4 regions of the Peribacillus sp. SIMBA_075 genome follow, and region 3 is predicted to be linked to each of the others. Evidence: riboswitches for the same ligand, from Rfam matches in the RefSeq annotation. Region 3 holds a riboswitch; each other region holds the start of a gene.

Region 1 (4,106 bases), on a different contig from region 3:
CCAAAAGTTATTGATGAGCTGTGTATAGGTATCATAGAATTTCTCATACTGAATATCGTTCCAAAGGAGAAAGCCTGAAGCTTCTCCTTTGAAAACACCGGTCGCTTTAGTTGGATGCGTTGGTTCCAGCATCCGGATCTTTTTTATATGATTGGTCATTCGTGAAAACTCCTTTAAGAATAGATTACTAAGGGTTTGATCGTCGTTAACTAGAACAGCTTTCGCAGGCATTGTCATATTCGGAAGAAGTCGAACGAACATAATACGTTGATTTCAACCCGGATTCCCACGCCGTTAAATGGATATCCAATAGGACCTTCGCTTTGATTGTGTTGTGTACATACAGATTAAAGCTGATTGCTTGGTCAATATGGCGTTGGCGGGCTGCATTTTGCCTGATGCTCTCCAGTTGGTCCAAATTAAAGCGGGTCTTTTTATAATATTCATACGTATTTGGCGTCAATCCTGGTGCGGTCACCTTGAATTTGAAGTTTTTCTTTTCCTCGTAAAATTCAATTTCATACAAAGGATCGATTCCATCCGTTGAATTACCGATTTTAGCAGTCGATGAATTGGGGGCAATAGCCATTAAATATCCATTACGGGTACCGTGCTCCTGCACATCTGCTTTTAAATCCATCCATTTTTGATCTGTATAGTCACGAAGTTCGAAATATTCCCCTGTATGCCAATCGGATCCTTCGAAATATGGGTATGATCCCTTTTCCTTGGCCAACTCGTTGGATGCTTTGATTGTTAAGTAAGCGATCTTTTCGTATAAAGCATCGGCATAGTGAACAGCCTCATCCGATTCCCAATAAATATTCTGAGTGGCAAGTAAATGATGCCATCCAAACGTTCCTAGACCAATTGCCCGGTAACGTTTGTTCGAGATGGATGCTTGCTTGACCGGAAGATTATTGACATCAATGACGTTATCCAGCATCCGGATCTGAATGGGAATTAACCTCTCCAAAACATCGCTGCTCACCGCACGGGGCAAGTTAATGGATGATAGGTTGCAGACAACGAAATCGCCGCTTTTACGGACCACAACGACATCTCCATCTTCTGTTTCATATTCATCCGTGATCGTCGAAGGGCTTAAGTTTTGAGCAATCTCCGTACAAAGGTTAGAACAATAAATCATGCCTTTATGTTTATTCGGATTCTTCCGGTTCACTTCATCGCGGTAGAACATATATGGTACGCCTTCTTCTAATTGAGAAATCATGATGCTTTTCATGATGTCCATCGCATTGATTTTTTCAAAGCTATAGTTTGGAAGTGTACCGTTTTCTGCGGCCTCGACAGCAAGTGCATAATGATTCCTGAAGCTTCCTTCGCCTTTCTTCTCGTCATAAAGATCTTCAAGTGAGAATCCAAGGGTTTGTTTGATGGTATGCGGATCGAAAAGATACCATTCTTTTCTGTCGCGTACAGCCTCCATGAACAAATCAGGAATACATACACCTGTAAAAATATCATGGGCTTTTAATCTGTCATCCCCGTTTTGGGTCTTCAAATCAAGAAAGCTCATAATATCTTTATGCCAGGCATCCAAGTAAATCGCGATGGCACCTTTACGTTGCCCCAATTGATCGACACTGACAGCTGTCTGGTTGAATAGCCGGATCCAGGGAGTCGTGCCGGAACTGTTTCCAGAGAAACCTCGGATATCAGAACCAAGCGAACGAATCTTACCAACGTAAAGACCTACACCGCCGCCGAATTTTGATACTTTTGCAGCATCGTAGTTAGATAGATAGATGCCGTCAATGGAATCCTCAATTGCGTCGATAAAACAAGAGCTTAACTGTCCATGCGTTTTACCTGCATTGGATAGAGTAGGCGTCGCAACAGTCATATAAAGGTTGGACATAGCCCAGTAAGCTTCTTTTATTAGTTGAAGACGATGCTCCGTTTTTTCCATTCGCATGATTTCCATCGCGATGATCATGAAGCGCTCTTGAGGCAGTTCGTAGACCTTGTCTTTTTTTGGGCGGGCTAGGTAGCGATCGTTTAATAAGTAAATGCCTATGTAAGAAAATAATTTATCCTTTTCCGGGTCGATCACCGAACCCAATTCCTCAATTTCCGCTTTCGTATAAGAAGCTAGCAGTTCTGATTTATAAATGGGATAACGCTGGCCTTCTGAAAGTTGCGAGAGTTCCGTGATCAGTTCATAGAATGGGCCATAACTCATGCCTTCATAACCTCGATTTGCCTGTGCATCCCTATACATCGTATTCAATAGTTCTGCTGCAGCAACGAACGTCCAATCGGGAGCATCTATATCCACACTTTCAAGAGCGAGCTGAATCAGTTTTTTTGATGCCTGTTCATCGGTTGAGTCACTTTTGCGATCAAGCCATTTTATAAAACGCTTTTTGAACTTTTCCATATCGAGACGGCCTTCGAATTCCTTTGATAACATCTCAAGCTGGATTGAATTCGTTTCGGTGTCATTTTCGCTTATGGTAGAGTTATATGTTTGAGTCATTAATAATCCTCCTTGTAAACTTCCGCTAAAATAAAAAAACCGCCCAAATGGATTGAGCGAATCAAACGATAGAATAAAGGAACCATGAAAAAATAGCCATTATACTATCGTTTCATCATCTCAATCCCCGAAGAATAAGAAACATGAAAAAATCAAGGCAGGTCTCCTGACTCATGATCATCCTACTTTGAGTCCTTCCCGTATAGAGAGAGCTATACAGTGGTTTCTCATTTCGTCACATTTACAGTTGCGGGGACAGTTCCGGGTTTACACCGGATTCCCTTTTCAGCCATCACTGGCACCTTGGATTATAAAATATTCTATATATAGTTATTAGTATTGTTTGTGTAATCAATATCTAGTATTTCTGCTTATATTATCGTAAGCCATATACGATGATAATTCAACTAATATATTTGAGAAAAACCAACCCTTATCTATTGACAAAGTGAAGGTAGAGGGATTGAGAATGAAAGATTTTATTGGGGAATGGGTAATTCGAGCACTGAATTTACGGGATTTTGTGTTAAAATAAAGTGTATAGTAAAGGTGGGTCTCCCTTATTGCGATGAGGGGATTCGCGGAAAAATATTTATGAAAAAGGGGTTAAAATCTTGGAAAAAGTATTAGTTTTTGGACATAAAAACCCGGATACAGACACAATCTGTTCAGCAATCGCTTATGCAGATCTTAAAAAGCAACTAGGTATCAACGCTGAACCAGTTCGTCTGGGTGAAGTGAATGGTGAAACTCAATATGCGTTGGACCAATTCAAATTCGAAGCTCCCCGCCTTGTGGAAAAAGTGGCAGGGGAAGCGGATGGCGTGATTCTGGTCGACCACAACGAACGCCAGCAAAGTGCAGAAGATATTGACCAAGTCCGTGTGTTGGAAGTTATCGACCATCACCGTATCGCTAACTTTGAAACAAGCGATCCTTTATATTACCGTGCGGAGCCAGTTGGCTGTACGGCAACGATTTTAAATAAAATCTATAAAGAAAACGGCATTGAAGTCCCTAAAGCGATCGCCGGACTTATGCTATCTGCCATAATTTCCGATTCTTTATTGTTCAAATCCCCGACATGCACAGAGCAAGACGTTGCAGCAGCTATGGAACTGGCTGATATTGCGGGAGTAAACGCTGAAACATATGGCTTGGAAATGTTGAAGGCGGGAGCTGACTTGAGCGACAAGACGATTGCCCAGTTAATCACTCTTGATGCAAAAGAATTCTCCATGGGAATGGCTAAAGTTGAGATAGCTCAGGTCAATGCTGTAGATCCGAACGAAGTTCTTGCTAAGCAAGCTGAAATAGAAGCAGCCATTGAATCGGTCATCGCTGTGAAGGAATTGGATTTATTCCTATTCGTCGTAACGGATATCTTGACCAATGATTCTGTGGCCTTGGCTCTTGGAAAAGCGGCTGATGCAGTGGAAAAGGCATATGACGTTTCATTAAACAATAACATTGCCGTCTTAGAGGGCGTTGTATCGCGTAAAAAACAAATCGTTCCGGTTTTAACGGACGTATTCAGTAAATAATATTGGAAAAGGGGTGCCCATTCAATACTTTGGGCCCCCTTTTCTGTACATCAAAAAAA
Region 2 (4,106 bases), on a different contig from region 3:
TAAATGATAGGTTTTCCTGATATCCTCTTGCATTCATGGCCATCGTCAATTGCGCAGAGCGCTGGAATACTCCCAAAAATAATGATGAGATTAGTAACCCGAGAGAGCGAATGCCTTGCCTTATCGAGCCATATCCAAGTCGTGAAGCTTGTGATAGGTGAATGGCCAAAGCTGTATCTAAAAAAATAAAGATGAAGCGATAGGTCAATTCTATTAAATCGATCAATAAAGACGGCAATTTAAGTTTCCGCAGCACGGATAGAATGACGGTAATGGGTGTTGTTAAGGTTAAGAAATATAAACAGCTTATACTGGCAAATACGACAGTGATCAAATTGATCACTGTACCAATGCTGTCATCGCTGATGAATATTTGCCAGTTTCCGGCTTTCCAAGACCACCATATATTGGATATTGAAGTGGGTTTGCTTGTAAAAGAAAAAAGGATTGTAATTGTACCTGATAATATAAAGAACCCCGGTAGTAAGAGTAATTTCAGATAATAAGAAAGTGGGATTCTTGCCGCAAAAATGATTAAAGCACTCATCACCGTAAAAGTGATGAGCGAAACGGCCATATCCCTTACAGTTAAGGAAAAAAGCAAAAGGGAGAGTGCAAAAATCATTTTTTCCAACGGATGTTCATCCTTTAGCCCATTGAAATAGGCATATTTATCAATGAGTAACATGCTTGGATTCTTCGGGCATGGCTTGTTTGGCTTGCTTATTCCTTTGTCTCATTACGCCAATGAAATATCCAATGAAACCAGCTCCGATTGCAGCTTGCAGCGCAAATAATAAGCTTTCTGTTTCTGCACCTGGTGGCTCCCAAATACTGTTGAACCATGGCTTATATTCCGGATGGATATTTGTGATGGCTTCTTCAGCTTCGCCGTCGGCACCGCCAAATTCCGTTCCTTGTTGGGTGATTAACGGTATGGTAGCAAGAATGACAACCAGGAAAAGCAGCAGTAAACTTTTTTTCATATTAACGGGCCTCCTTAGATAAAACTCGCAGCAATTTCAATTCGCCTAGATTGTATTTTTTTAAGAAATTCATCACAACGACTGTCAATAATCCCTCGCTGATTGCCAAGGGAATTTGGGTCAGGGCAAAAATCCCTGCAAACTTAGTGAATGAGGCCATGAATCCCCCTACCTCGGATGGAAAAGCAAGAGCAAGTTGAACGGAAGTTACCACATAGGTTCCTAAATCTCCAAAAGCAGCTGCCAAGAAAACGGCAAGAGAAAAAGACCACCCCAATTTAGTTGCGCCCTTGAAGACAAAGTAAGAAATGAACGGTCCGCATACTGCCATGGAAAATGCATTGGCCCCTAATGTCGTCAACCCTCCGTGAGCCAGTAATACAGCTTGAAATAACAGTACGATGGAACCCACGACACTCATGGCCAATGGTCCGAATAATATGGAACCCAAACCAACTCCTGTAGGGTGTGAAGAACTTCCCGTAACGGAAGGAATCTTCAGGGCCGATAATATGAATACAAATGCTCCCGATAGGCCGAGTATCATTTTTGTTTCTGGGTTTTCCTTTACTTTGGACCTAATCGACCGGTAACCCAAGATTAAAAATGGAAGGATAATGGCCCACCAGAATATGGCCCATTCAATCGGTAAAAATCCCTCCATAATATGCATGGCCATAGCACGTTTTGGTACAAGAAGCAATAAAATGACAAAATAAAGAATTTTCCAATTGTCTTTTTTCATTCTTTCTCCTTTCAACACTTTTAATTTTTTCTAATCAAGGCTTTTAGAAGAAAAGCGGCGCCCAACATAAAAAGCACTTCTCTAAAAAAGAAAGAAGTGCGTAATGAACAGGAATTCCATAGCATAAACCAACCACGGGCTATTCTGCCTGATCCGCACACCCATCCTCGTAGGCTGAAACAGTTTCACGCTTCATGGCAGGTCTCCTGGCTTTGGTTCATCATCCCATTACATCCTTCCCATCTCATTTGACAGTGGATTAACCTTAAGGCAATAGGACTTCCCTTTACAGTGGCGGGACCGCTCCGGATTTTCACCGGCTTCCCTTTTAAGCTGAATTTCCGAGAAAATTCAACACCATAAAACTTATGTAATTATTTTGAAAAATCTCGTATAGTTTATCATAAAGAAATAATTCCAGCTACACTCTCTTTTTTTTTTTTAGGCTAATAACGCAGAGAAGCGAGGCATGGTGCTGGATTTACCCTATTAAACTTTTCTAAACAGTCGGAATAAACTTTGAATTTTGCTAAAGTTGTTATATGATAGATAAAGTTAGCTAGAAATGTATAATAAAACCAAATATTTCATTTTAAAAGTGCTCTTGTGTGAATTATCAAGGGATAATAGGGAAATCGGTGAAAATCCGATGCAGCCCCCGCTACTGTAAACGCTGATGAAATTGTCGATGACCACTGGCTTAATGCCGGGAAGGGACAAAGTAAAATGAAGCGTAAGCCAGGAAACCTGCTTTTGAAATTGTATGATACTTTTCGGAGGGAAAGGTAGAAGGACTATGACGATTTTGGGAGATTCAGCATATTTGCCGAAGGCTCCTCATTCATATAGTTTTTTTAAAACCTTAACTCTTATGTTAAGGTTTTTTATTTTGCCTTTTCCCTGAACTCAGGAGGAAGAAGATGACTACTTGGAACTTGCAGGGTACTAATACGCATCTGTTGATTTGCAATGGAAGCAGTTGCATGAAAAAAGGCGGGGAAGAAGTAACCCAAGCGATTCGCGATGAAATTACTTCAAAGGGACTGGATATGAAAGTTCATACAACCAGGACACGCTGTAACGGAAGATGTAAGGACGCCTGCGTTGTAATTGAGTATCCCCAAGGGAGATGGTATCGGGTGGATACCCCAGATTACGGTCGGAAGATTGTAAGTAATATCGATGATGGGGAGTTTGTGCCACAGATGATCTACCAATTCAGTGATGGGGAAATGATCCCTAATCCAGATTTTCCTGCTCATACGGGTATTTCAAAGAACAAATCGTAAAAGGAGATGTCTTAATGAGTACTAACGGTAAATTATTCGTCGTGGGCTTTGGGCCAGGGAATTTTGAACACATTACCAAACGTGCTGTCGAAGCCCTTCAAGAAAGTGACTACATCATTGGTTATAAGACTTATGTTGAACTCATTCAGGGACTGCTTACAGATCAAACGATTATTAGTACGGGAATGACTGAAGAAGTATCACGTGCTCAGGAAGCAGTGAAACAAGCGGAGCTGGGAAAGAAAGTGGCTGTAATTTCCAGTGGTGATGCCGGAGTGTACGGGATGGCAGGGCTGGTTTATGAAGTATTGATTGAAAAAGGGTGGAAAGAAGATACTGGAGTGGGCATTGAAGTCATCCCTGGTATTTCTGCAATCAACTCTTGTGCGTCTTTACTTGGGGCACCTGTCATGCACGATTCGTGTACCATCAGCCTCAGTGATCATTTAACGCCTTGGGAACTTATCGCTAAAAGGGTGGAAGCTGCTGCAATGGCTGACTTTGTCATTGCCCTTTATAACCCGCGTAGCGGAAGGCGGACTAGGCAAATTGTAGAAACACAAAAAATTCTCCTTCGCTACCGTTCACCGGATACACCTGTCGGGTTGGTGAAAAGTGCTTATCGCGATCGGCAGGATATTGTCATAACCAATTTGAAAGATATGTTGAATCACGATATTGGAATGTTGACCACCGTCATTATTGGTAATTCATCTACCTTTTTATATGATGACAAAATCATCACACCAAGAGGTTATCAGAGGAAATATACATTGAATTCGGAAAAGCAAACATTGAAGCCGCATCAGCGTCTGCAAAAAGAAGCAGAACCGTGGGCATTAGATCAAGAAGCCGATTCCATGCAAGAAGCCTACGCTGAGCCTGATGGAGGGGTTGGATTACTTACAAAAGCACCAGAAAAGAAGGCGACTTCTTTTGAAATGGCGATGGAAGCCCTGTCTATAGTTAAGGGCCAAACCGTTCAGCAACCCATTAAGCCGTTTGTTCAGCAAAAAATGGAGTCGGTATTCGAACTTGCGGTCAGTCCAGGTGTGGCGAATAAACAATTCACTCCCAAACAAATGA
Region 3 (4,106 bases):
CATGAAACTGTTGAAGTCGCAATAGCACATATGCGTGTGAATTTGGGTTGTATCCTCGACGCTTGATGTGGATATCAAGAACGAATTAACAGCCCAGTTCAAATACTCATCGCGATCGGTTTTTTTCAATGGCAGACCTTCCCTAAGTGCAGGCTCATCAACTTGGATCATTTTGATTCCAGCCGATTCCAATGCAATGACTTCTTTTTCCAAAGCAAGTGCCAGTTGGTAGCAAACATTCTCCCTGGAAATATCATCACGGACAAATGACCAGTTCAAAATCGTGACAGGACCTGTTAGCATGCCCTTTACCGTCTTGTTCGTCAGTGATTGTGCGTATACACTTTCCCTGACTGTCATCGGTTCGATGAAATCGATGTCGCCGTAGATGACTGGTGGTTTCACGCAGCGGGACCCATAGGATTGTACCCAGCCCTTTTCTAGAAAGACGAATCCGCCTAACTTATGGCCGAAGTATTCAACCATATCCGTCCGTTCGAATTCCCCGTGTACAAGAACATCCAAGCCGATTTCTTCTTGGATATCAATCCACCTGCCGATTTCTTCGTTAACGAATGTTTCATATTGGGAAGCGGTCCATTCTCCTCTTTTGAATTTCCCACGTGCTTGTTTAACTTCAAATGTCTGTGGAAAGCTGCCGATCGTAGTCGAAGGAAGAAAAGGCAATTTGAAAAATTCCTGTTGTTTTTGGTAACGTTCTTTAAATGGAAGCTGACGGCCGACGTTCCTGGTTTTAACCTTTTCGACATTGGATTGTACATTCCCATGATTCCGTGCATTTGAACTTGCTAACGTTTGAACCGTAAATTTATTAGCATCGACTTTTTCGGCGATTGCTTCAAAGCCTTGATTATTCCCTTTGACCAAGAGTATGATTTCCTCAAGTTTCTCATCAGCGAAAGCGAGGGCCTCTTTCACTTCTTTTGAAAGGGCGGTTTCATTACGAACGGTCACTGGGACATGAAGCAGGGAACAAGAGGGCTGAAGCCAGATTTGGTCTTCAGCTACCTTTTTCTTAAGAGTCTCAATCAATTGGATTTTTTTTGATAAATCAGATAGCCAAATGTTTTTTCCGTCAATCACACCTGCAGCAAGCACTTTGTCCTTCGGGAAACCGAATGCTTCAAGATTACTTAGATTCCTCCCTTTATCATGTACAAAATCAAGACCGATTCCTTGGACTTGTAATTCGATGACTTCTTGGTAATGCTCCACGGCATCAAAGTATGTTTGTAGCATGATGTTCAGGTTTGGTGCTGCTTCATTCAGTTTTTCATAGAGGTAAGTAACAGTTTGCATATCATCTTTGGAAATGGATGAAACAAGAGAAGGTTCGTCCATTTGAACCCACTTCACGCCTTCTTGCTCCAACTCTTGAAGGATTTGCGTGTAAAGGGGAAGTAGGCTCAGGATGATGCCAGGGATATCTTTTTTATTGAAGCCTTTGGAAAGGGAGATGAAAGTATAAGGTCCGATCAACACGGGTTTCGTTTCAATCCCTAGCTTTTCCTTGGCCTCCCGATATGCTGCAAGTGGTTTATTTTCTGTTAAAGTCAGCTGTGACAGGTTTAATTCAGGGACAATATAGTGATAGTTCGTATTGAACCATTTCGTCATTTCGGAAGCGACTTCGTCATTGTTTCCACGGGCCATTGAATAATAAACGGAAAGGGGAACGCATCCGCCTTCATAGGCTGAATAACGTTCAGGAACAAGACCGAACATGACGGACATATCCAGCATTTGATCATATAAAGTGAAGTCGTTGGCAGGAATGATATCAATGCCTCGTTTCTTCTGTTTTTGTAAGTTGCCTAAACGGATGGCTTTTAGTTGTGCCGTAAATTCTGCTTCATCGATTTTACCGGACCAGTAAGCTTCTAATGTACGTTTCCATTCACGATTTTCCCCGATTCGCGGGTAACCCAAACTGCTGCTTTTCAAAATTCCCATCCTCCTACATTCATTTAATTGAACAATAAAAAAGCATCCCTAACCGTCAAAAGAGAAAGTTAGAAATGCTTAAAATAAAGAGGCATGCAGAATGCCCCTTACAATTATAAGGTCCCTAACACCTCCCTATCTCCCGTAGGTTAAAACAGTGTTGTCGAAATAGGCAGGTCTCCTGACTTAGGGAATATCATTAGCGACGGGCCTTCCCGATCCGTTGATCAGTGGCATATTGGATGGCGCTAACATTCCCATTACAGTGGCGGGACCGTGCCGGAATTACACCGGGCTTCCCTTTTAATCCTAATGAAAATTAGGAACCTATTTCCACATATGAAATTTCACAAAACCTGCTGATAAACTGATTGCAGGCGGCGAATATTTATAAAATAAAAATTATTATAAATATTTAGACAACCTTAACATATCCGACTAAAAGGGTCAACATGAAAAAGATTCGGGATAAGGTCCCGAATTCCTGACAAATGCGTTTAGAATGTGTTAGTGATAAGGATAAAGTCTGTCCCTAAGAAAGAATATATTGTTTGGACAGGGAGTATGTATAGAGGGAGTGGCGTTTTGAAATGGGGCGTGGGGGATGACTTTCTACATCTTGATTGCAGGAATCATTTTTTGCATGGTGATGAGCATTCGTACCTTATTTCTTGTTGAGTCGGGAGGAAAAAAGTTTTCTCTGGAGGATATGCTGTGGCTTGGCAATTTATATGCGACGATATTAGTTGGATTTGCACTGATTTATTTATTATACGAGCTTCAGAATCATTCAGTGATTCTTGATATGGGCAATCGTTTGGACGGCAGTTTTTACGAGCAACTGAAGACTTCTTTTTATTTTAGTGCGATGACGATGTTTTCTGTAGGGTATGGGGATATATCCCCGATAGGCGTAGGCAGGATGATTGCGACAATCCAGGCATTCATCGGCTATACGCTCCCGGCCGCGTTTGTAATTCGGACGGTGATTGATTTAGATCAGGAAAGAAGGAATAAATGAAAGTTGTATTTCTTTCGATTATTGGGTACTCTTACCATAATGAAAGAAATGGAGGGTTCAATATGACTGTTAAAATTGGAGAAAAAGCACCTGATTTTCAACTCCCAGCAAACAATGGTGAAATGGTTTCCCTATCGGATTTTAAGGGGAAATACATTGTTTTATATTTTTATCCAAAAGACATGACGCCAGGATGCACGACGGAGGCCTGTGATTTCCGGGACCACAATGAGCAATTTGAGGAATTGGACGCTGTCATCATTGGTATCAGCCCAGACCCAGCGGCACGACATGAAAAGTTCATCGAAAAACATGGATTGCCTTTTCTGCTTCTAGCTGACGAAAATCATGAAGCCGCTGAATCATTTGATGTGTGGCAATTGAAAAAGAATTTCGGCAAGGAGTATATGGGCATTGAACGTTCAACATTCCTGATTGATAGGGCAGGTAAGATAGTCAAAGAATGGCGTAAGGTAAAAGTAAAAGGCCACGTCGAAGAAGCTCTTGAAACTCTTCGCGACCTCAAAAAATAAGGGACAGGCAAATGAAGGATGAGCGAATAACGAAGCTTGCTGCCAGGCTGATTCATCACTCGATACAATTAAAGCCAAAAGAGAGAATCCTTATTCGGGGCCATATCAACACGAAACCATTATTGAAAGAGCTGATTGATGAAACATACAGAGTGGGTGCTTATCCATATGTAGAACTTGAAGACGATGAGATAAGCCGGCACCTATTACAAGGGAATGTGAAGGAACAACTTGACACATCATCGCAATGGGCTCTGAAGAAATATACGGATATCGATGCGGTCATCATCATCACCGGTGAAGAAAACGATGTGGAAATGACTGATGTTCTCCTCGAAAGGCACCGTCTTCAAGGGGAGGCTATGAATTCTCCAACTCTTTTCTATGTGAACAACCGACGTTGGGTCTTGCTTAATTATCCCACCAACACATCAGCGCAAAAAGCCGGCATGACTTTCGACAGGTATCAAGACTTCCTTTTGAACGTATGCACAATGGATTATGGGAAAATGGAGGCGGCATTAAAACCGTTAAAACTATTGATGGAACGGACTGACAAAGTCAGGATCGTTTCACCAGGGACAGAT
Region 4 (4,106 bases), on a different contig from region 3:
CGTCCTTATAATCAAGCACCCCGCTAAGCATGCTTAAAAGCGTCGTTTTTCCGCTGCCATTAGGACCAAGGATCCCGAATAATTCCCCTTTATGTACATCAAAAGAGATAGAGTCCAAAACAGTTTTGTTGTCATATCCACCTGTTAACCCTTTTACTTCAAGCATCCGTATTTACCCTTCTCTCCGTCTCTTTAATAAAATCAGCGCAAATGCCGGTGCCCCGATAAGTGAGGTGATCACCCCGATCGGCAGTTCCGCTGGGGCAATGATCGTTCGTGCTACAAAATCCGCCAATATTAAGAATCCGCTTCCTATCAACAATGACAACGGAAGCAAATGTTTATGGTCAGGTCCCCAAATCTTCCGGACGAAATGAGGAATGACCAATCCTACAAAACCAATCGCCCCTGAAACGGCAACGGCTGCCCCTGTCAATGTCGAACCGGCTATCAAGATCCACATTTTCCGCCGCTTCACGTTTACACCTAAGTGTTTTGCCCGGTCTTCCCCGAAAGTCATCGCATTCAATTCGCTTGCATTCATGATCAAGGTCAACGAACCAATGATAAAAAACGGCAAAATGATTACGATATAATTCCATCCGCGCATTGAGACGCTTCCCATCAGCCAGCCGATGATTTGTCTTAATTCTTCACCCGTCAGCGCAATCATCAATGAAATGAAGGCACTTAAAAACGAGCTGAAAATGATTCCCGTTAAGATGATCGTTTCCACTTTCATCGACCGATCCATTTTTTTTGCAAAAGTCAGTACGCAGAGCATCGTGAGCACTGAACATAAGATGCTCAATGCCGGAAGAGTATATAAACCGATGAATGGCAGTGATATATTCAAGAATATTGTCAATACGGCGCCGACCGATGCTCCTGAAGAAATACCTAATGTGTAAGGATCAGCGAGCGGGTTCCGGAGCAGTCCCTGAAAGGCTGCCCCGGCAATCGCAAGTGATGCCCCAACCAAACCAGCGAGCAGCACACGCGGCAAGCGGATGTTCATCACGATATTCGTAAGCATCACATCCGGATCGGCAGAAATCGGCAAGTGAAAAATCTCCTTGCCGATTATTTGTATAAGTACGGAAATCGGAACTGGCACCGAACCAAAGGAAATGCCTATCGTCATTGCGAATAACAAAATTAACAACGCAATCAAATAAGCAAACGCCCATTTAGTTGTCAAATTGGTTCGGATAGACTGCTTTTGCAAGTTCCTCTACTCCTTCTATTAAGCGTGGACCGGAACGGGTCACCAAGTCAGAAGGGACATCAAAGACTTGGCCATTCTTAACGGCATTTACGTCTTGCCATCCTTTTCGGCCTGTCACTTCACTTACTGGATCTTTTGTATAATTACCATACGTTGTAATGATGACATCCGGATTTGCAGCAATCATCGACTCTTCATCAATTTTTGCCCAGCCGTCCAATTCAGCAGCAGCGTTATCCGCTGAAATAATATGAAGCATTTCATCCATGAAGGTATTTTTTCCAGGTGTATATATATCCGGTGATGGCGAAACCTCAATTAAAACGGTCTTCCTATCCGCTTCCTTAACGGATTTGACTTTTTCCTGAATATCCTTGAGCTTCGTTTTCATATCCGCAACGATTTCGCTTGCCTTATCATTTTCCCCCGTTGCCTTTCCAATCATTTCAATAGATTCATAGACTTGGTCAAAGCTTTGTGCATCATTGACTACAAGGACATCTATTCCAGCATCCTTAAGCTGCTTTAATCCCTCATTTGAATTATGGGCACTTGATGCATGGGCAAGAACAAGGTCAGGCTTCATGGAGACAATCAGCTCCGTGTTCATTTCCATTCCGCCAACTTTTTTAATTTTTTTCGTTTCTTCCGGGTAATTATCATTGTCGGAAACACCAACGACCTTTTTACCTAAACCAAGTGCAAATACCACTTCTGTATTACTTGGTATCAACGTAACGATTTTCTTCGGTTTTTGTTCTATCGTTACTTTTTCGCCCGTTGCATCTTTAATCGTAATCGGGAAAGCGTCGTGTTGAGCATGATTCGTTTGCTGCTTTTCTTTTCCTTCATCAGTAGCGTCACTGCAGCCAACCATCATGCCTGCAGTCAGTAACATCAACAATATCAAACCAAAAATCTTCTTCATTTTCATTCCCCACAATCTTTTCATTTAATTTCTTCACCTAATAATCTCGGAAGGCACCCAAAACAAAAAGCACCTCCCGTTAAACGGAAGATGCTTGTATGGCAACAATATCATTACGGACTCTTAGGGTCTGCCACACACCTTCCCATCCGCGTAGGTTACAGGTGTACGAATCTTGGCAGGTCTCCTGGCTCATGGTCATCGTCAACGGCACCTTCCCATATCCCATACAGTGGTACACAGCCGTCAGCTCCCAAATACAGTGGCGGGACCGCGCTGGCATTTCACCAGCTTCCCTTTTAAGTCATTAAGACACCAAATCGTTCATATGTATATAATTTTCACTGCCTTCATTATACACCATGTTAGAATCGATTATTATATGATTTTTCTGAACAAGTTTGAAATGCACCGTCCATTTTCAATGATTTGAAGCATTTTCTATCAGCGACGCGAACCCATCTACTGATAATCCAGGTGAAATCCGAACTCGATGCAAGGCATACATCCCTTGGTCCCTTGAAGCTCCTCCAGGTTCAGTAGTGACTGCCATCTTGTATCCAGCTTCTTCTGAAAGCCTGAGACTCTCTTCATTATAACGACCAACTGGATAGGAAAGCACTGTCGTGTCCTGTTGCAGGATACGATCGAACAGATCCTTTGACTGGACCATTTCCGCTTCTTGCTGCTCTGACGTCATTCGGTTCAGCTCCAAATGGTTGATAGTATGACTTTCGATCGAAATCCCCTTCCCGCTCATCTCCATCATTTGATTTTCAGTCAGGTGATGACCTTTATCGATGGACTTCCCGATCATGAAGACAGTCGCTTTCATATCATATTCTTTTAGTATATGGAAAGCTTCCGTGTAGTTATCTGTATAGCCATCATCAAAAGTAAGCCAGACACACTTTTCACTTGGCATCCGATTTTCGGTTAAAACGAGAAATGCTTCTTCAGGGGATAATGTATAGTAACCATTTTCCCGAAGCCAGGTCATTTGTAATCGGAATTCCTCTTTTGGTACCCGAAGGCCATTGCCTTCAGAAATGCTATGATACATCAATATTGGAAGCTGTACCGCGGACTCGGCCGTTATCCAGTCTCTCGTATCGATTCGTTCAGTATATAATTCGTCCTCTGAATCCTGCCCAGTGTCATTCTTCGCTGCTGCAGCCACTTCAATGTTACCTTCCGTGATCGGCGCAGCCGTCTTTGTGCCTATACCCTCTAAAATCCCTTGTGAGCATCCCGGTAAAATTAAAATCCCCAGCAGCGTCACCATCCATAAAACTCTATAATTCCCCACTATCATTCTCCTAATTTTTTCTAGCATAATAGTACCAGAAAACCAGGAAATAATAAAGTATTCCATTTAATGAAGAGTAAGGAAACAGGAGAGCTGAGTGCCCCCTAAGCGTCTAGATGTTTTTTTTCATAATTATTATTGCTATTAACTTGAAAAGTTTGCCTATAAGAAATATAATAAATAAGTCGTCGACTTTTTTATATGTCCCAGTAGCTCAGCAGGATAGAGCGACAGCCTCCTAAGCTGTAGGTCGTAGGTTCGATTCCTATCTGGGACGCTAAAGTTTATAAGCCCTGTTATAATGCGGTTTCTCCGTGTTGTAGCAGGGTTTTTTTCTGTTGGCATGACCATAAAAGCCGTAAATTGTATGTAGGATAAAAGCACTTCTGTACGTAGGAAACAGTGATATTCCATTTCACTATTATCTTTCTATGTCTGGAGGTGCTTTTTTTATGAAAAAACACGTTATTAAACAGCGTGGAACAGCGTTAAAGGAACGGAAATTGACCAGTAAGACTACGGAAAGTTTCACAATTGAATACACACTGCAAGAAGCCTTAGATATTTTTCTCCGTGCAAAAGTTGCTGAAGGTGTCCGAATGCTTCTTGAATTACTGTTATCAACTTCATCTGTTGAACTA

What was found. A riboswitch is a leader RNA that binds a small molecule or an ion and turns the genes downstream of it on or off. The one in region 3 is predicted to bind cobalamin.
Region 1: linked by a shared signal. The riboswitch ahead of SB775_RS14445 (ribonucleoside-diphosphate reductase subunit alpha) and the one ahead of metE (5-methyltetrahydropteroyltriglutamate--homocysteine S-methyltransferase) in region 3 are both predicted to bind cobalamin.
Region 2: linked by a shared signal. The riboswitch ahead of SB775_RS11310 (energy-coupling factor ABC transporter permease) and the one ahead of metE (5-methyltetrahydropteroyltriglutamate--homocysteine S-methyltransferase) in region 3 are both predicted to bind cobalamin.
Region 4: linked by a shared signal. The riboswitch ahead of SB775_RS04625 (ABC transporter substrate-binding protein) and the one ahead of metE (5-methyltetrahydropteroyltriglutamate--homocysteine S-methyltransferase) in region 3 are both predicted to bind cobalamin.

Annotation. Positions count from the first base shown of each region.
Region 1 covers NZ_JAWRYN010000017.1:80,325-84,430, reverse strand. The annotation lists gene SB775_RS14450 (ribonucleotide-diphosphate reductase subunit beta) at 1-159, opposite strand, end outside; gene SB775_RS14445 (ribonucleoside-diphosphate reductase subunit alpha) at 206-2,503, opposite strand; cobalamin riboswitch at 2,643-2,824, opposite strand; gene SB775_RS14440 (manganese-dependent inorganic pyrophosphatase) at 3,118-4,047, shown strand.
Region 2 covers NZ_JAWRYN010000011.1:130,676-134,781, reverse strand. The annotation lists gene cbiQ (cobalt ECF transporter T component CbiQ) at 1-634, opposite strand, end outside; gene SB775_RS11315 (energy-coupling factor ABC transporter substrate-binding protein) at 675-986, opposite strand; gene SB775_RS11310 (energy-coupling factor ABC transporter permease) at 988-1,731, opposite strand; cobalamin riboswitch at 1,911-2,108, opposite strand; cobalamin riboswitch at 2,311-2,500, shown strand; gene SB775_RS11305 ((2Fe-2S) ferredoxin domain-containing protein) at 2,652-3,020, shown strand; gene cobJ (precorrin-3B C(17)-methyltransferase) at 3,035-4,106, shown strand, end outside.
Region 3 covers NZ_JAWRYN010000057.1:3,975-8,080, reverse strand. The annotation lists gene metE (5-methyltetrahydropteroyltriglutamate--homocysteine S-methyltransferase) at 1-1,974, opposite strand, end outside; cobalamin riboswitch at 2,120-2,311, opposite strand; gene SB775_RS24780 (potassium channel family protein) at 2,570-2,986, shown strand; gene bcp (thioredoxin-dependent thiol peroxidase) at 3,049-3,519, shown strand; gene SB775_RS24770 (aminopeptidase) at 3,531-4,106, shown strand, end outside.
Region 4 covers NZ_JAWRYN010000003.1:265,470-269,575, forward strand. The annotation lists gene SB775_RS04615 (heme ABC transporter ATP-binding protein) at 1-166, opposite strand, end outside; gene SB775_RS04620 (FecCD family ABC transporter permease) at 173-1,228, opposite strand; gene SB775_RS04625 (ABC transporter substrate-binding protein) at 1,191-2,156, opposite strand; cobalamin riboswitch at 2,317-2,491, opposite strand; gene SB775_RS04630 (polysaccharide deacetylase family protein) at 2,578-3,471, opposite strand; tRNA gene SB775_RS04635 (tRNA-Arg) at 3,669-3,742, shown strand; gene SB775_RS04640 (hypothetical protein) at 3,918-4,106, shown strand, end outside.